Regions from separate parts of the Bradyrhizobium sp. RT6a genome, predicted to be linked through region 3. Evidence: predicted binding sites of a transcription regulator. Region 3 holds the regulator's gene; each other region holds the start of a gene.

Evidence for each region. The regulator LexA, encoded in region 3, represses DNA repair genes until DNA is damaged. The targets are predictions, from matches to a motif close to TGTTCNNNNTGTGTTCNG.
Region 1: a site for LexA is predicted at 2,350-2,367, ahead of ABIC03_RS30110 (helicase-related protein). Genes of this name have one in related genera too.
Region 2: a site for LexA is predicted at 3,270-3,287, ahead of uvrA (excinuclease ABC subunit UvrA). Genes of this name have one in related genera too.

What each region holds. Positions count from the first base shown of each region.
Region 1 covers NZ_JBEPQC010000007.1:161,449-167,848, forward strand. The annotation lists gene rpmB (50S ribosomal protein L28) at 211-522, opposite strand; gene ABIC03_RS30105 (DUF3108 domain-containing protein) at 1,232-2,041, shown strand; gene ABIC03_RS30110 (helicase-related protein) at 2,634-6,032, shown strand; gene ABIC03_RS30115 (RNA-binding S4 domain-containing protein) at 6,117-6,386, shown strand.
Region 2 covers NZ_JBEPQC010000002.1:1,409,697-1,416,096, reverse strand. The annotation lists gene gyrA (DNA gyrase subunit A) at 1-1,096, opposite strand, end outside; gene ABIC03_RS16695 (single-stranded DNA-binding protein) at 1,469-1,966, opposite strand; gene ABIC03_RS16690 (outer membrane protein) at 2,427-3,098, shown strand; gene uvrA (excinuclease ABC subunit UvrA) at 3,383-6,364, shown strand.
Region 3 covers NZ_JBEPQC010000002.1:1,304,715-1,311,114, forward strand. The annotation lists partial or broken gene ABIC03_RS16180 (ComEC/Rec2 family competence protein) at 1-681, shown strand, start outside; gene ABIC03_RS16185 (GAF domain-containing protein) at 691-1,632, opposite strand; gene ABIC03_RS16190 (hypothetical protein) at 1,856-2,290, opposite strand; gene lexA (transcriptional repressor LexA) at 2,733-3,434, opposite strand; gene ABIC03_RS16200 (molybdopterin molybdotransferase MoeA) at 3,611-4,822, opposite strand; gene ABIC03_RS16205 (hypothetical protein) at 5,051-5,242, opposite strand; gene ABIC03_RS16210 (HAD family hydrolase) at 5,412-6,044, opposite strand; gene ABIC03_RS16215 (alpha-hydroxy acid oxidase) at 6,053-6,400, opposite strand, start outside.

The DNA.
Region 1 (6,400 bases), on a different contig from region 3:
GTGGTGTCGCAGTCTGCTCGTAGCCCGCCCCCCGCCTAGCAACTTTTGCTTGTAGTTTGTTCTACCTTATCCAAAAGGATGGGGCGCGAAACAGCCTACTTTCGTACCTCCAAAACAAAACGGCCGGATCTTCCGATCCGGCCGTCACGTAAAACTTGATCCGGCTAAGCTACGCCTCGCGACGCAAGCCCTCGCCCAATCCGAAAATTATTAGCTCGCCTTCTTCTCCGGCGCCGGGGTCGGGCCGACCTTCTTCTGGATGGCGCGCTTCAGCTCGAGGGCGCGCGGCGACAGCACGGCGGCCTTGGCCTTGAGCAGGAAGGGATCGAGGCCGCCATTGTGGTCGACGCTCTTGATCGCGTTGGTGGAGACGCGCAGGCGCACGTTGCGGCCCAGCGCTTCGCTGATGAAGGTCACGTTGACCAGGTTCGGCAGGAAGCGGCGCTTGGTCTTGATGTTGGAGTGGCTGACCGTGTGGCCGACCTGGGGGCCCTTGGCCGTCAATTCGCAGCGGCGAGACATGGCAAAATCCTCAATCTTTCCCAACGATGTGCGGCCGCCATTCGGGGCGCCACGGGCAAATTCTCTGTCCTTGCAGGGAGCGGGCGGACGTATAGGGGGGAAGCGGCGGGACGTCAAGGCGACGGGCCGTTTTTGGCCCGTCGTTCCCCCATTGCGCGCTTGCGCAATGTGGGCGCGCGAGAGCGCGAAACCGGGATCTCGAGCGGCATAAAGCGGTGTCATCGCCCGGCTTGCCGCCTTCGCTGAAGCTTCGGCGGGCCGAGCACCCGTGTAGGCCTCGGCGTAGCCTTGGCGGAGCCGGGACCGGGCGATCCAGTACGCCGAGACGGTACGGCTGACCAGAGGGGCCGCGGCGTGCTGGATGCCCCGGTCAAGCCGGGGCATGACGGCGGTGGAGGTGGCGGGGTGAGGTGCGGGCTTCTGACCCGGCCCGATCACCAAAACGGCAATGATTATCGCGCCTTACCATCACATAAAGGGCGTATTCGCGCCCGAAGTATCAGGTGGAGTTCCGGACGCGGATAGGCCCGGACACATTGCTTGGCGCGGTTTTTGGCTTAAGTAACAACCGTTCGCGCCCCGATTGGATTGTTTCGTGCTCACAACGCCTCATCTTGCGCCAAGTCTGCGTCCAAATGAGCTGCGCCCAAATGAGCTGCGCTCAGCGGAGCGGCGCGCAAGTGATCCGCGCTCTGCCGGCCGCTGGGTCATGGCGGCCCTTTTCGGGCTGGTTTTGGCGTGGGCAGCGGAGCCCGCGGCGGCGCAGGGCAAGCTCGAGGCGCAATACGAGGCGACGCTGGCGGGCATTCCGGTCGGCAAGGGCGCCTGGAACATCGACATCCAGGACGACGTGTTCGCGGCCGCGGCCTCCGGCGGCACCTCGGGGCTTTTGAAATCGTTCGCGGGCGGGTCCGGCACCGGCGCCTCGCAGGGCCGTGTGGTCAACGGTGCGCTGGTCGCGACCGGCTACCAGGCCTCCACCACCACCTCGAAGAAGACCGAAGAGATCCGCATCACGCTCGACAAGGGCAATGTGAAGGATTTTGCCATCCTGCCGGAGCCGCCGGTCGATCCCGACCGCATCGTCGTCACCGACGCGCATCGCCGCGGCGTCTGGGACCCGATGACGGCCTCGCTGGTGCGCGTATCCGGCACCGGCGATGTGCTGTCGGCGGACGCCTGCCACGGCAGCGCCGCCGTGTTCGACGGCCGCATGCGCTACGAGCTCAAGCTCGATTTCAAGCGCATGGAGAACGTCAAGGCGGAGAAGGGCTATCACGGCCAGGTCGTGGTCTGCTCGCTGTATTTCGTCCCCATCGCCGGCTACATCCCCGACCGTCCCGTGATCAAATATCTCGCCGCCCAGCGCAACATCGAGGTCGCGTTCGCGCCGATCGCCGGCACGCGCATCCTGGTCCCGTTCTGGCTGAAAGTGCCGACCCCGCTCGGGCCGGCCATGCTGGAAGCGACCTCCTTCATCACCACGGCCCAGCCGCCCAGGGTGGCGAAGACGCAGTAGGGCTGGCGTCCCGCGCTGAACCTCCCTTTTTGGTGAGAATAAACGCAAGCGATTTCAATGACATGCCTACTGTGCATGGGGTTGTTTTCGCGCTTTTGTTTTGGAGGGGGTCCAGGAGCGGGAATCCATTTGACTCCTCCCCGATTCTGATTCGACTCCGCGTCGTCCCCAGCTTTAACGATTCCGCCATTGAAACGTCGCTTGTGCGGCGGGCCAAAACTCCATCTAGTGCGAACCAATAGGCCTCCCGCGACATCTTGCGAGAACGGAACAGGACTCAAGGGGGAGTCAGCGATTCGGCCGCGATTCGTTCTCAACTCGTTCCGAAGCTTAAAGCCAACGGGAAAAGCGTCGCAAAGTGAGACAGTTGCGCGGGATCTGGGGAGGGGCGCCGCATTCTCCGCTGTCATGCCCCGGCTTGACCGGAGCATCCAGTACGCCGCGCCCTCTCGGTCTGATCTGCGCCGCCTCTGGAATACTGGATCGCCCGGTCGAGCCGGGCGATGACAGCAGTGTGTGAGGCCAGCCCTTCGCGCCGCCGCCCCAAAACAGCACTGACATTCGCCCCAATCGCCATTACCTAATCCCCCAGATGCCTTTTTCCTCCTCCCCCTTCGCTTCCGATCGGCTTCCCGGCGCCGGCGTCACTGCGGTGCTTGGTCCCACCAACACCGGCAAGACCCATCTCGCCATCGAGCGGATGCTCGCGCATCCCTCCGGCATGATCGGGCTGCCGCTGCGCCTGCTGGCGCGCGAGGTCTACAACAAGATCGCCGCGCGGGTCGGCAGCGATGCCGTCGCGCTTGTGACCGGCGAGGAGAAGATCAAGCCGAAATCGCCGCGCTACTGGGTCTCGACCGTCGAGGCGATGCCGCGGGATCTCGACGTCTCGTTCCTCGCCGTCGACGAGCTGCAGATCGCGTCTGATCTCGAACGCGGCCACGTCTTCACCGACCGCATCCTCAACCGCCGCGGCCGCGACGAGACGCTGCTGCTGGGCGCTGCGACGATGCGTCCGATCATCGAGCGGCTGCTGCCCGGCGTCTCCATGATCACGCGGCCGCGCCTGTCGCAGCTGGAATTCGCGGGCGATCGCAAGATCACGCGGCAGCCGCGCCGCACCGCCATCGTCGCCTTCTCGGCCGACGAGGTCTACGCCATCGCCGAGCTGATCCGCCGCCAGCATGGCGGCGCCGCCGTGGTGCTGGGCTCGCTCTCGCCGCGCACCCGCAATGCGCAGGTCGCGATGTTCCAGAACGGCGAGGTCGATTACCTCGTCGCCACCGACGCCGTCGGCATGGGCCTCAATCTCGACGTCGACCACGTCGCCTTCGCCTCCGACCGCAAGTTCGACGGCTACCAGTTCCGCCGCCTGACGCCGTCCGAATTCGGCCAGATCGCCGGCCGCGCCGGCCGCGCCACCCGCAACGGCACCTTCGGCACCACCGGCCGCTGCGCGCCGTTCGAGCCCGAGCTCGTCAATGCGCTGCAGAACCACACCTTCGATCCCGTGAAGGTTTTGCAATGGCGCAATTCGAAGCTGGATTTTGCTTCCCTCGGCGCGCTCCAGGTGTCGCTGAACCTGGCCCCGGGCCACGAGGCGCTGACGCGCGCGCCCATCGCCGAGGACATGCGCGTGCTCGACCACGCCGCCCGCGACGCCGAGGTGCGCGATGTCGCGCATGGCAAGGACGCGGTGGAACGGCTGTGGGAGGCCTGCCAGGTCCCGGATTATCGAAAGCTGTCACCGGCCGCCCATGCCGAGCTGGTCACGACGCTGTACGGCTTCCTGATGCGGAAGGGATGCATCCCCGACGCCTGGTTCAGGACCCAGATCGACCAGGCCGACCGCGTCGACGGCGATATCGACACGCTGTCGGCCCGGATCGCGCAGATTCGCACCTGGACCTTCGTCGCCAACCGTCCCGACTGGCTGAAAGACCCGGAACGCTGGCAGGGGATCGCCCGCGAGGTCGAAAATAAATTATCGGATGCGCTCCATGAACGCTTGACTGAGCGTTTCGTTGATCGCCGGACCAGTGTATTGATGCGCCGCCTGCGGGAGAACACGAGCTTGAATACGGAAATCGGCAAGACCGGCGAAGTCATCGTCGAAGGCCATGTCATCGGCCGCCTCGATGGCTTCACCTTTGCACCGGATGCGGCGGAAGCCGGCTCCGATGCGAAAGCGTTGCAGGCTGCAGCGCAGGCCGTGCTCGCCGGCGAGATCAATGCGCGCGCCGAAAAACTGGGCAATGCGCCGGACGAGCAGTTCGTGCTGACCTCGGAAGGCATCATCCGCTGGACCGGCGACGCCGTGGCGCGGCTGTCTGCCGCAGAGGACGCGTTGCATCCGCGCATCCGCATCATCTCCGACGAACGCCTCACGGGCGCCCCCCGCGACAAGGTGCAGGCCCGGCTCGACCTCTGGCTCAAGACGCATATCGAAAAGCTGCTCGGGCCGCTGTTCGAGCTCAGTAAGGCCGAGGACGTCACCGGCATCGCCCGCGGCATCGCCTATCAGCTAGTCGAGGCGCTCGGCGTGCTGGAGCGCCCGAAGATCGCCAACGAGCTGAAGGACCTCGACCAGCCCTCGCGCGCGACCTTGCGCAAATACGGCGTCCGCTTCGGCGCCTATCACCTCTATTTCCCCGGCCTGCTCAAGCCGGCCGGGCGTGCGCTGGCCGCGCTGCTCTGGGCGCTGAAGCAGGACAATGTCGATCCCTCGGCGCTGTCGGGCGCGCAGCATCTGGCAAGCTCCGGCCGCACCTCGTTCCCGGTCGACAAGCAGCTGCCGCGCGATGCCTATCGCGTGCTCGGCTACAAGCAGGCCGGCGAGCGCGCTGTGCGCGTCGACATCCTGGAGCGCCTGGCCGATCTGATCCGTCCGGCGCTGGCCTGGCGCGAGAACGCGTCCGGCGAAAAGCCCGCCGGTGCATTCGACGGCCGCAGTTTTGTGGTGACGCAGGCGATGACCTCGCTCACCGGTTCGGCCGGCGAAGATTTTGCCTCGGTGCTGCGTGCGCTCGGCTATCGCATGGACAAGCGTCCGCCGCTGCCGGCGAAGCCGGTTGTTGCGGAAACGCCGGCTGCGGAAGCAAGCACCGAAGCTCCGGCAGAGACGCCGGTCGAGGACGCCGCAGCGCCTGCGGATGCCTCGATCGAAGCCGCCGCCGAGCCTGTGACCGTCGAAGATGCGCCAGGGATGGAGCAGCACGACGAGCCCGCGCAGGATGAGCCGGTGCTTGAGGCTTCCGTCACGCCGGAAGACGCTCCCGGCATCGCGCCACCGGAGGAAGAAGCTGCAGTCTCCGCTGAGGCTGCCGCTCCTGCTGAAGCCGCTCCCGCCGAAACCGCATCTGCCGAGACTGCTGCAGCCGAAGCCGCGGCATCGGCCGATGCGGCAGCACCCGTGGAGGCCGCGGCCACGCCCGCCGAGCCCGAGCTCATCGAGGTCTGGCGTCCCGCCGGCCGTCACGACGATCGCAAACCGCGCCACGAGCGCCATCGCAACCAGCGCCATCACCAGCCGCGTCCGCAGGCGACTGCGGAAGCCGGCACTGCTCCTGCCGAAGGCGAAGCCGCGCCGGCCGCCGACGGCGAGAAGCGCGGTGAGCGTCATCGCCATGGCGGCGGTCATCGTCGCGATGGTGGCAGAGACTTCCGCAAGCCGCGCGAAGGCGGCGCCGAAGGCGCGCCACGTCCCGAGGGGCGCGACGACAAGAACCGTCGCTTCGAAGGCAAGAATGGCGGCAACAAGGACCGCGACAACAAGGATCGCAACAAGGGCAAGTTCGGCGGCGATCGCGACAAGGGCCGCGACAACCGCGGCCGCGACCGCGACAAGGGCCGCGACCGCCAGGGCGGACCGTCGCTGCGCCCCTACGCATCGAGCGCCACCCCGCGCGAACGCGATCGTCCGGTCGATCCGAACTCGCCCTTCGCGAAGCTCGCCGCGCTGAAAGAACAGCTGTCCGGGCGCAAGGAGTAGCGTAGCGTTTTCAAGCGAAGTGCGGAGCGGTTCGCGTGAAGAAAACGCGTCAGAAGGAATAGAGTCACGACCGAGCGGCAGCGCATCGACAAATGGCTGTGGCACGCGCGGGTGGTGAAGGCGCGCACCTCCGCTGCCGAGCTTGTCGAGTCCGGCCATGTTCGCGTCAACGGCGCACGCGAGAAATCGCCGGGGCATGCGATCAAGATCGGCGACGTGCTCACCGTCGCGCTCGATCGCACCGTGCGCGTCTTGAGAGTCGTCGCCTTTAACGAGCGCCGCGGCGATGCTGCCTCGGCTCGTGTGCTCTACGAAGAGCTGAGCGAAGGCCATCCGAATTCTCAGCGCAATTAATTGCGCTTTGAATT
Region 2 (6,400 bases), 100 kb from region 3:
AGTCGACGAAGATCGCCAGCAGGTCCTTCAGATGCATGATCCGCGGACGGCCGCTGTCGAGCGCCACCATGTTGACGCCGAAGCTCGTCTGCAGCGGTGTGAACCTGTAGAGCTGATTCAGCACCACATCCGGCACGGCGTCGCGCTTCAGTTCGATGACGACGCGGTAGCCGTCGCGATCCGATTCATCGCGCAGGTCGCCGATGCCCTCGATCTTCTTTTCCTTGACCAGCTCGGCGATGCGCTCGACCATCGTCGCCTTGTTCACCTGGTAGGGAATCTCGGTGATGATGATCGCCTCGCGCTCCTTGCGGATGGTCTCGATCGCGACCTTGCCGCGCATCATCACGGAGCCGCGGCCGAGGTGATAGGCGGCGCGGATGCCCTGCCGTCCGAGGATGACGCCGCCGGTCGGGAAATCCGGTCCCGGCACGATGTTGATGAGCTCGTCGATGGTGAGCGCGGGGTTGTCGATCAGCGCGACGCAGGCGTCGATGACCTCGCCGAGATTGTGCGGCGGGATGTTGGTCGCCATGCCGACCGCAATGCCGCCGGCGCCGTTGACGAGGAGATTCGGGAACTTGGCCGGCAAGACCGACGGTTCGGTCTCGTTGTTGTCGTAGTTCGGCTGGAAGTCGACCGTGTCCTTGTCGATGTCGGCCAGCAGAGCCAGCGCCACCTTGGTCAATCGGGCTTCGGTATAACGATAGGCCGCCGGAGGATCGCCGTCGACCGAGCCGAAATTGCCCTGGCCGTCGATCAGCGGCACGCGCATGGAGAAGTCCTGCGCCATCCGGACCATGGCGTCGTAGATCGACTGGTCGCCATGCGGATGATATTTACCGATGACGTCACCGACCACGCGGGCGGACTTGACGTACTTCTTGTCCGGCGTGTGCCCCTGCTCGTTCATCGAGTACAGGATGCGGCGATGCACCGGCTTGAGACCGTCGCGGGCGTCAGGCAGCGCCCGCGCCACGATCACGCTCATGGCGTAGTCGAGATAGGACTTCTTCATCTCCTCGAAGATGGAGACGGGGCGAATATCCGAGGGTTGCGCCGGCTGGTCGCCGGGCTTGTCGTCGTCGTCAGCCAAGGGGAAATCCGGTGAGGTTTTATCTGGGAATCATATAGCGCATCGAGCCTCTGATAACCACCCTCGCGGCGATCTGGGAAGCGCTTTTTCCGCCTATTTTTCCAATAGCTTAAGCCCTCGCGAGCGGTGTCTCGGTCAGCCCCCGCATCGACCTTGCAAAATTGCCGGTCACGCGTGGAAAACCGCGCGCCGAGCCTGCCCCATCAGCGCGTTTGCCAAGCCGCAATCCGAACTCAACCCAAACAGGAAGCGGGCCCGGAAATCCCGAGCCCGTCCTGCCGATTAGCGGGATTTTCTGACACGAGATGAGAAGCGCCGCCCATCCGGCCGGCGCGTCCGCATCGAGACGCCGCGTTCTCAGAACGGTATCGCTCAGAACGGGATATCGTCGTCCATGTCGCTGTTGCGGCCACCGCCGCCGGCTGCAACAGGGCGCCGCGGCGCGCTGCTGACGGGACCGGGGGAGCCGAAATCGCCGCCCGGCTCGTCGCCGAAGCTGCCGCCTCCGCCGCCGCCGCTACGACCGTCCAGCATCGTCAGGGTGGAGTTGAAGCCCTGCAGCACGACTTCGGTGGAGTACTTTTCGACGCCGCTCTGGTCGGTCCATTTGCGGGTCTGGAGCGCACCTTCGACGTAAATCTTGGCGCCCTTCTTCAGATATTGTTCGGCGACCTTGCAGAGCCCTTCATTGAAGATCACGACGCGGTGCCACTCGGTCTTTTCCTTGCGCTCGCCGGTCGCCTTGTCGCGCCACGTTTCCGAAGTGGCGACGCTCAGATTGGCGATCGGCCGCCCGTCCTGGGTGCGGCGGATTTCGGGATCCTTGCCGAGATTTCCAACCAGAATGACCTTGTTGACGCTTCCCGCCATCTCCGCTCTCCGCTCCGAATGTCACTGAATTCAAGAAGGCCGGTCCGCTCCCCGCGTTCCGCCGTGCCCGTTGAGGCGACCCTATACGCTCGCCGAACGCTTGCGGACGCCGATCCGTCCGTCACCCCTCGGGTTATCCCCACATATAGCATCGACCTCCAGTTCGTTCCAGATTTGTTCTTGGCGAACGACAGCACTGAATGTGTGGGATCGATCGCCAATGTGCTGTGAAAAGGCACGCCCCAAAAGGCACCTTGTGGGTTCCCGGAAAGGAAGAAAGGCTTGCCCTCTATGGGAACAATAGGTCAGCAACTGCACCATTTTCAGGCTGCTGTGGCTTTCCAGTGACACAACTTGCGGCTTCAATGGTGTAAGTACGGCCTCAGTTGGGCAAGTGAGTCCGATGCCCTTCCCTATCGTGGAAGGCACAATCAGAAACTGGGACTGGGATTAGTTGAAAATGAAAAAGGTTTTGTTGGCTTCGGCCTGTTTGTTCGCTCTCGCTGCCCCGGCTTCGGCCGCTGATCTCGCGGCGCGCCCCTACACCAAGGCCCCGGTGGCCATGGCTTCGGTCTACAACTGGACCGGCTTCTACCTCGGTATCGTTGGCGGCGGCGCTTGGGAAGACTCCTCGACCGACCCGAAGGTGAAGGGCGGTTTCGTCGGTGGCACCGCCGGCTACAACTGGCAGACCGGCAACGTTGTGTTCGGTCTCGAGGCCGATGCTGCATGGGCTGACCTCAGCGCGTCGGCGCTGGTGGGCGGCCTCACCCTGTCGAACAAGATCGACGCACTGGGCACCGTGCGCGGCCGCATCGGCTACGCCGTCAACAATGTCCTGTTCTACGGCACTGGTGGTTACGCCTGGATCGACAACAAGCTGACCCTCAGCGTCCCCGGCGTGAGCGTTTCTGACACCAAGCTGCGCTCCGGCTGGACCGTCGGTGCGGGCGTCGAAGCGTTCTTTGCCCCTCAGTGGTCGGTCAAGGGCGAGTACCTCTATCGCAGCTTCAGCGGCGAGACGTACTTCTCCGGCATCGGTCTCCCGTTCAACACGGGTACGGACAGCTTCCACACCGTGCAGGTCGGCGTGAACTATCACTTCGGGGGCCCGGTGGTCGCCAAGTACTGAGCTCAGTACTTAGCTCCAACGCCATCCGCGTTACGAAAGGCCGGCCTTGCGCCGGCCTTTTTGTTTGACCGGCCGCTCCTGCGCAGTTCCGCAAGGCCCTGCTCCTGCCAGATGCCGCCAGCGCGCCAACAATCGGTTGACGATTCGCAAGTCCCACTGGAAATCCGTCCTCGTTCTTCCTACGTTCGCTTACAACCCCATCGGCGCCGATCCCGGTTCCGGGCGAAGCGCGCCTATTCAGTTGGCGCGATCGCGCGCTCTTGGATTCCCTGAGGACCACCAGGATGGACGAAGTGATCAAGGCGAAGCGCCAACAACAGAACGTGGGATCAAACCTGCGCGCAATTACCATCCGTGGCGCGCGCGAGCACAACCTCAAGAACGTCGACGTCGAGATTCCCCGCGACAAGCTGGTGGTGTTCACGGGGCTGTCGGGCTCCGGCAAATCCTCGCTCGCGTTCGACACCATCTACGCCGAGGGCCAGCGCCGCTACGTCGAATCTCTGTCGGCCTATGCCCGCCAGTTCCTGGAGATGATGCAGAAGCCCGACGTCGACCAGATCGACGGCCTATCGCCGGCGATCTCGATCGAGCAGAAGACGACGTCCAAGAACCCGCGCTCCACCGTCGGCACGGTGACCGAAATCTACGACTACATGCGCCTGCTGTGGGCGCGCGTCGGCGTGCCCTATTCGCCCGCCACCGGCCTGCCGATCGAGAGCCAGACCGTCTCGCAGATGGTCGATCGCGTGCTGGCGCTGCCCGAGGGCTCGCGGCTCTATCTGCTCGCGCCCGTCGTGCGTGGCCGCAAGGGCGAGTACCGCAAAGAACTCGCCGAATGGCTCAAGAAGGGCTTTCAGCGCGTCAAGATCGACGGCGCCTTCCACGAGCTCGCGGAAGCGCCTGTTCTCGACAAGAAATTCCCGCACGACATCGACGTCGTGGTCGATCGCATCGTGGTGCGCGCCGACATCGGCCAGCGCCTCGCCGAAAGCTTCGAGACCGCGCTCAAGCTCGCCGAGGGCCTCGCCGTCATCGAATTCGCGGACGCGCCGGCTGCAGCAGCCCCCGCGGAGGAGAAAAAGAAGACCGCAAAGATCCACGACAAGAGCGGACCCGAGCGCATGCTGTTCTCGGAAAAATTCGCCTGTCCGGTGTCCGGCTTCACCATCCCCGAAATCGAGCCCCGGCTGTTCTCGTTCAACAATCCCTATGGCGCCTGCCCGGCCTGCGGCGGCCTCGGCGTCGAGCAGCATGTCGACGAAGACCTCGTCATCCCCGACAAGGAGCTCGCCATCGGCAAGGGCGCGATCGCGCCCTGGGCCAAGTCGTCGTCGCCCTATTACATTCAAACGCTGACTGCGCTCGGCAAGCACTACAAGTTCACACTGACCACCAAATGGAAGGATCTGCCCAAGAAGACGCAGAACGCGATCCTCCATGGTTCCGGCGAGGACGAGATCAAGTTCTCCTACGAGGACGGCGTCCGCTCCTACGACACCAAGAAGCCGTTCGAGGGCGTCATCACCAACATTAACCGCCGCTATCGCGAGACCGAGAGCGAGTGGGCGCGCGAGGAGCTGGCGAAGTATTTCCACGACGTGCCCTGCGAGGGTTGCAAGGGCTTTCGGCTGAAGCCCGAGGCGCTCTGCGTCAAGATCGGCGGCAAGCATATCGGCAACATTTCCGAGATGTCGGTGAAGGGCGCCGGCGCGTGGTTCGAGACCGTCCCGGAGGCGCTGAACACCCAGCAGAACGAGATCGCCGGCCGCATCCTCAAGGAGATCCGCGAGCGCCTCACCTTCCTGCTCGACGTCGGCCTCAACTACCTCACGCTCTCCCGCTCCTCCGGCACGCTCTCCGGCGGCGAGAGCCAGCGCATCCGCCTGGCCTCGCAGATCGGCTCGGGGCTGACAGGCGTGCTCTATGTGCTCGACGAGCCCTCGATCGGCCTGCACCAGCGCGACAATGCGCGCCTGCTCGACACCCTCAAGAGACTTCGTGACCTCGGCAACACCGTGATCGTGGTCGAGCACGACGAGGACGCAATCCTGCTCGCCGACCACGTGCTCGACATCGGCCCCGGCGCCGGCATGCATGGCGGCAACATCATCGCCGAAGGCACGCCCGCCGAGATCATGCGCAACCCCAACTCGCTGACCGGCAAATATCTCACCGGCGAGCTCGAGGTCGAGGTGCCGGAGCGGCGTCCGCCGAACCATCGCCGCACCATCAAGGTGGTCAACGCGCGCGGCAACAATCTCAAGAACGTCACGGCCGAAATCCCGCTCGGCCTGTTCACGGCCGTCACCGGCGTCTCCGGCGGCGGCAAGTCGACGCTGCTGATCGACACGCTCTACAAGGCGATCGCGCGCAAGCTGAACAATGCCAGCGAAGGCGCGGCGCCGCACGACCGCATCGAGGGTCTCGAGCACATCGACAAGATCATCGACATCGACCAGTCGCCGATCGGCCGCACGCCACGTTCCAACCCCGCGACCTATACCGGCGCCTTCACGCCGATCCGCGAATGGTTCGCCGGCCTCCCCGAGTCGAAAGCGCGCGGCTACGAGCCCGGCCGCTTCTCCTTCAACGTCAAGGGCGGCCGCTGCGAAGCCTGCCAGGGCGACGGCGTCATCAAGATCGAGATGCACTTTCTGCCCGACGTCTACGTCACCTGCGACGTCTGCAAGGGCAAGCGCTACAACCGCGAGACCTTGGAAGTCCTGTTCAAGGGCAAGAGCATCGCCGACGTACTCGACATGACCGTCGAGGAAGCCGCCGAGTTCTTCAAGGCGGTCCCACGCGTGCGCGAGACATTCCAGACGCTGCATCGCGTCGGCCTCGACTACATCCATGTCGGCCAGCAGGCCACGACGCTGTCCGGCGGCGAAGCCCAGCGCGTCAAGCTGGCCAAGGAGCTGTCCAAGCGCGCCACCGGCCGCACGCTCTACATCCTGGACGAGCCGACCACCGGCCTGCATTTTCACGACGTCAAGAAGCTTCTGGAAGTGCTGCACGAGCTGGTCGCGCAGGGCAACACGGTCGTCGTCATCGAGCACAATCTCGAAGTCATCAAGACCGCCGACTGGGTCATCGATCTCGGCCCCGAAGGCGGCGACGGCGGCGGTGAGATCGTCGCCTGGGGACCGCCGGAGGACATCGCGAAAGCGCCGCGGAGCTACACGGGCAAGTTTCTGGCCCCGGTGCTGGCGAAGGCGCGGAAGCCGAAGCGGAGGCGCGCGGCGAGCGAGGCGGCGGAGTAGCCCACCTGGAATGTGCAGAAGCATTTGTCTGAAGGA
Region 3 (6,400 bases):
GTCGGCCGCATCCCGGCGTTCGGGATCGCGCCGCTGATCGCGGCGAGCCTGGGAATCATCGCGCTGGGCTTGTTGCGCACGCCGCTACGCTGGTCCGGCGCCCTGGTGCTGCTGGCAGCGATCCTCTGGGGACTCTCGGCGCGGCAGCCCGACATCCTGATTGCCGGGGATGGCGCGAGCGTCGCCGTGCGGGGCAGGGACGGATATTTACACCTGATCAGGACGAACAAGGACAGCTTTCTGCTCAAGGAATGGCTCGCTGCCGACGCCGATCCGCGCGATGCCGGCCGAGCCTCGCTTGCCGATGGCGTGTCCTGTGACGAATCCGGCTGCGTGACGCCACTGGCCGACGGGAGGCTGGTCGCGCTGGCACTGCGCGTCGACGCGCTCGCGGACGATTGCAGTCGGGCCGCGCTGGTGGTGACGACACGTCCCGCGCCGCCCGATTGCGCGGCGATGGTGGTCGATCGGCAGCGGCTCGCCAGCCAGAGCGCGCTGGCGCTGACGCAGCGTGGTGACGGTTTTGTGGTTCAGGCGGTGAGGGCGAGAGGCACGAGCCGCCCCTGGTTACCGGCCGGCGCCGGCGAGGGTGATTTCGACGGCAGCCTTGCGCCGAAGACGACCGCGCCCCGCACCAAGGACGCAACGCCAGCGGAGACCGACTTGCAGGCCGACGATTGATCGGATCGGTTACAAGTACCAGGCCAGCACGGCGTCGAGCCTGGAATTGCCGATGACCGGCAGGGCCACCATCCGGCTCAGTCCGGCTGTGCAGGCTTCGAAACCGGCGACCGAGCCGTCATGCGCGAGCTCATCGTTGAGCGCGGGCATGCCGGTCGCCCAGGCCCCGCCGATGCTGCCTTCGCCTCTGGCAATGGATTTTTCCGCATAGAGCGCGGCAAGGTCGGTCTGCGCGCTGCAATCGCCGGCGCGGAACACCAGTGCCGAGTGGGTCTCGTTCGGGATCCAGATCTCGAAGCGTCGCGCAATCGGCGTGGCCTGCGCGGAGAGGAATGTCAGGACCCAGGTCTGGTCCGTGCCGGTCCGATAGGGCACGCCGACGCCGCAATTGATCCCGACCTTGGCTGCGTCCTCCCAGCGCAGAAAACTCCTGGCGTCGTGCAGGTCCTTGATGATCAGCGGCAGCCCCGCCTTCCAGGTGCGGCCAGGCAGGCCAAAGCCGCGAGGAAATTTAGTGTGGCGGGAGTTGAATTCGAACATGTCGGCGGTGCCATAATAGCCATCCACGAGCCCCATCTCGTGGGAGGCATCTGGGTCGTTGTGCCAAAGCTCGATCGCCCCGACATGCGCTTCGTCGTCGCCGCAGAATAGCACCATGACGGCTTGCAGGAATTCACCCGCAAACACCGGCACCGCGACGCCGCAGGTGAGGCCGGCCGCAAGCGCTTGATCGGTCCGTTTGAAATAGGAGTTGGCGAATTTGGTGAGGATCACGGGGTGGCCCGCGGCCCAGGCCTTGCCCGGAAGTCCCTCGTCATATCCGAAGTGGAGCTCTTCGCTGACGGCCTTGAACGCGGACAGCCCTTCGTCGTAGAGGCCGCCGCCAAACTCCAGCCGCATGCGCGTCCGATCGGGCACCCAGAGTTCAACGACGCGAAGGAAGGTTTTCATCGAGCGTGTCCGCCGTCTCAAGCCCTGACAGCATCGGTCATTTGGCTGCGAAGCGGACGTTCAAACTTCAGGCAGGGCGGCTCAAACTTCGTGCGGCGGAGAGGTGTAAGGGCTTGGTCCATCCGATTGGATTTCGCGGACGCAAGCCACACCATCTCGCCGGCCGCGGCCGGCGATGGCAATTCAATCCTGACCCCCGACCTCCTAGCCGGAGGCGGCTGTGTCAGCCGATCGGCAGGTGCGTGACGGTCGGCGGCCGGTCGGCGATGATCTGCGCCTTGTGCTCGCGCTCGGCCACCGACTGAGTTACCGGCAGTTGCAGCACGGTCGCGCGCTGGCCTTCGACGAGCTGCGTCACCAGCACATATTTGCCGTCCGGGAATTCGATCGCATCATGATGGCGGTCGGGAATGTGCGGATCGATCTTGCCGAACTTGCCCACGCGGGAATTGATGGTGCGCGTCCAGATCCAGCGATTGTCGTAACGGACGTCGTCGGCGAAGGCGAGCTCCGTCCCCGGCAGCAGGCAGACGGCAACAGACGGATCGGCTGCGGAGGCGAAGCCGCGCGTCGAGGTGCCGCGGAAGCTTGTCGTGACGATCGTCTCGCCGACTTCGGCGGGGCGCGACGCGACGGCATGCAGGCTGTAGTCACACATCGGGTGCTCCTCATGCTGGGATAGCTACCCGCGTCTCTTATCGAGGCGCAGGCCTCTATCAGAGTGGAAGCACGAACGCTCTGCTTGGTTATGGGCAAATCTGCGGCTGGCTTCTGCAAGCTGCGATCACATTATCTTTCCCGAATTCAATAGGAACAAAGCCCGTTGCGATGCATTCGGGAGGCGCATGCGCGAACATTGCCGGCTTGTCTGCAATGGTAGAACTTGATCGCTGGCCGGTGTTTCCTCGAACACTCGAGACGCGGTGCCGTTTCCGTGGGCATCGCGAGGAGCCAGCGCCGGAGGAGGGGCCGGATAGTCTGTGCAGAACCAGAACGACTATCCAGCCGGAGCGGACGATGATCCGCTCCAATCTCTGACCGGCGATGCCGGTGGAAGCGCGCGAGGCGCCAAGCACTTCCGGTATGAAGCACTTCCGGTATCAGTACTTCCGGTAAAGCCCGATCAGCTTGCCCTGAATCTTCACCCGGTTGGGCGGCAGGATGCGGACCTCATAGGCCGCGTTGGCGGGCTCGAGCGCGATCGATGCACCGCGACGGCGGAAGCGCTTCAGCGTCGCTTCCTCGTCGTCGATCAGCGCCACCACGATGTCGCCGGTATCGGCGCTCTCGTTGCGCTGGATCAGTGCCATGTCGCCGTCAAGAATGCCGGCCTCGACCATGGAATCGCCGCGCACTTCGAGCGCGTAATGCTCGCCCGAGCCGAGCATGTCAGGCGGTACGCTGATGGTATGGCTGCGGGTCTGCAACGCCTCGATCGGCGTGCCGGCCGCGATGCGGCCCATCACCGGCACCGCAACGGGACGCTCGCCCTCGTCAGCCGGCAGGCTGGAGCTCGCACGCACCTTGCCGAGATTGCCCTCGATGACGCTCGGCGTGAAGCCGCGCCGGCTGCCTGCGGCTGCCTGGAGCTCCGGCAGCTTAATGACTTCAATCGCACGGGCGCGGTTGGGCAGGCGTCGGATGAAGCCACGCTCCTCGAGCGCCGTGATCAGGCGATGGATGCCCGACTTCGAGCGCAGGTCGAGCGCATCCTTCATCTCGTCGAAGGAAGGCGGCACGCCACTTTCCTTCAGACGTTCACTGATGAACCGCAGAAGCTCGTATTGTTTGCGCGTTAACATCTCGACCAAAGTCCCCCGGTTGATGTCGTCCGATTCCGAGACGCTGAATTCGGCTATATGCCGCTACATGCTCGAAACAAATCATGAACGGACACTATATGTTCGATACATGTTCCGCAACTGCTTAATTTACCGTGAACAGAGCAAAGTTCGCGGAACGCGCGTTGCCGAGGCGCTCAGACGGGGAGCCGCAATACTTCGCAAGCCGTGCCGGCTTCGGCCTTCGGCGCAAACGGAGCGCGCACGAGAAGTACCTGTGCTGCAGCGAGATTCGCAAGCAGCGAAGAATCCTGATGGTTGACGGGAAGAACGACGCGTGTGCCGTCGTCACGCTCCTCCAGATGCGCGCGCAGATAGTCCTCGCGCTGGTCGTTGGCGCCGACGTCGCGGCCGAGCACGGCGCTTTCACGGCGATGGTGAATCACAGAACGGCCAGACAGGGCGCGAATCAGAGGCACCAGGAACAGGAAAGCGCACACGTAGGACGACACGGGATTGCCCGGCAGGCCGATCACACCCATTGTGCCGAGCCGACCGTGCATCATCGGCTTGCCTGGCCGCATCGCGATTTTCCAGAACGCCATCGCGATGCCTTCGTCCCTCAGTGCCTGCTGGACCAGATCGTGGTCGCCGACCGATGCGCCGCCGGTCGTGATCAGGATGTCGGCGCCGCTCTCGCGGGCGCGGCGAATGCCGGCGGTGGTGGCCTCCAGCGTGTCGGCGGCAATACCGAGGTCGATGGTCTCGGCGCCCTCCCTGCGGGCGAGCGCGTGCAGGGCGTAGCCGTTGGAATAGACGATCTGGCCGTGACCGGGCGTGGTGCCCGGCATCACCAGCTCGTCGCCGGTGGCGAGAATCGCGACCTTCGGACGCCTGAAAACGGCAAGGTGCGGATGGTTCATCCCGGCGGCGAGCGCGAGGTCGCGCTCGGTGAGACGGCTTCCCTTGCGCAGGAGCACGTCGCCCTCGCGGAAATCGACGCCGGCGGGACGGATGTGCCGTCCGGCGATCGCGGCTTCCTTGATCGTGATACGCTTGCCGGCGGCGACCGTGTCCTCCTGGATCACGACGGCGTCCGCGCCACCGGGAACGACGCCGCCGGTGAAGATCCGCACGGCCTCGCCGGCGCCGACCGTCCCCGCGAACGGTCGGCCTGCCGCGACTTCGCCGATGACGGTGAGCTCCGAATCGATCGTCGCGGCATCGGCCGCGCGCACCGCGTAGCCGTCCATCGCGGACATCGCCTGCGGCGGCTGCGTACGTCGCGCCGCGACGTCACGCGCGAGCACGCGATGGTAGGCCTCGTCGAGGGAAATCATGTCTTCCGGCAGCGGCTCTGCACCCGCCAGCACTGCGGCAAGCGCGTCAGAAACCGGCATCAAGGCCACGGCGAAAACTCCTGCTCGGCACGTTCGGGCGAATGTTCCGCAAGTCTTCTAGCCGAGCGCGGGCGCGGAGGCAAAAACGGCTGAACGGGCGCAGTCATTCCCGCCGCTTCATGTTGTTCCGGAAGCCGGGATCAAGCGCGTCGCGCCATGATCCGAAGGAGGTTACAGATCGGCAGGATAGTGGTCATGGTAAGACGAGAACGACGTGCGCCCCCCGGCCTGTATCGATCAGCTCCCTGCCTGCCCGGGAGTTACGTCGGGCGCCTTGGGTCCTTGATCCTTGTCGGGTAGCGGATCGGCTTGGGATTTCAGGTCGGCGGCCTTGCTCACAAGCTTGGCGGAAAGGTCCGAATCTGAAGTTGTCCTGGCGAATTCAAGAAGAAGAGAGGCTTGCTTGGTGAGGTAGGTTTTGCCCAGCACGATGATGCATCCGTCCGTAGAAGTCCCAACGGACTCTAAGAGTCCGGAAGGCGGTATTCCGTTCCCGGAACTCTGTACAAAAATGCACAAAGTGATCGGGTTCCTCAATTCCTTCAAAATTGGTCCCGTCGGGCCGTGCCGCCGTGGGTTTCGCGACAAGGGCTCCTCGTCAAATGCCCAATGCCTTCAATGCGTTCCCGACGTCACGCGGCGAAGTCACATGCACGGCCGTCAAGCCGCGCGCCCGCGCTCCCTCGATGTTTTCGGCAAGATCGTCGAAGAACACGATGCGCCCGGCGGGTACGCCGATCGCTGCAACGACGTGGTCGAAGGCCTCCGCATCCGGTTTGCGCAAGCCGATGCTGGACGACAAATAGAGCTCGCGGAAATGGCCGAGGAGGTCGGCATATTCCCTTGAGAAATGGTCCACGTGCGGCCGGTTGGTATTGGAGAAAGCGTAGAGCGGCATCTGCTTCGCTGCCCGCGGCAGCAGCTCGGCGATGTCAGGCATTTCGCCGGCGAAAATCGCGTTCCAGCCTTCCAGGAACTGCGCGTCCGAAATGCCGATTCCGAGCGAGGCTCGCAATGAGGCGAAATAGTCCTCATCGCTGATCTTCCCCATCTCGTGCAACCGATAGGCTTCGCTGTCCCGCACATAGCGCGCGACGAGGGATTCGGGCTTGCAGCCGGCATGTCCCGACCAGCAGGCGATGGCCTTGGAGAAATCGATATCGAGCACCACGCGGCCGAGATCGAACAGAAGCGCATCCGCGCTGCCGGGAGAGAGCGATGTCACCTGCACCCTTTCATTCAGTATCGATATGGCTCGTGGTCGAACAGCGGAAACGCGCTGAACACGCTGGGCGCGTTGGTTGCGGTCGCCTGATGAAGGCAGGATTTGTTGACCTCGGCGAACGAGGTTGCACCCAAGAGGCCGAGGCAGCGCAGCACTTCGTCCTCGAGCAGCTCCAGCATGCGCGCCACGCCGGCTTCGCCGGCCGCCGCCAGCGCCCAGCATTGCAGCCGGCCGATGCCGACGAGGTCGGCGCCCGCCGCGATCGCCTTGACGATGTCGGTGCCGCGACAGACACCGCCATCGACCATGATCTTGGCGCGGCCGTTCACGGCGTCGACAATCTCGGGCAGAACATGCATGGC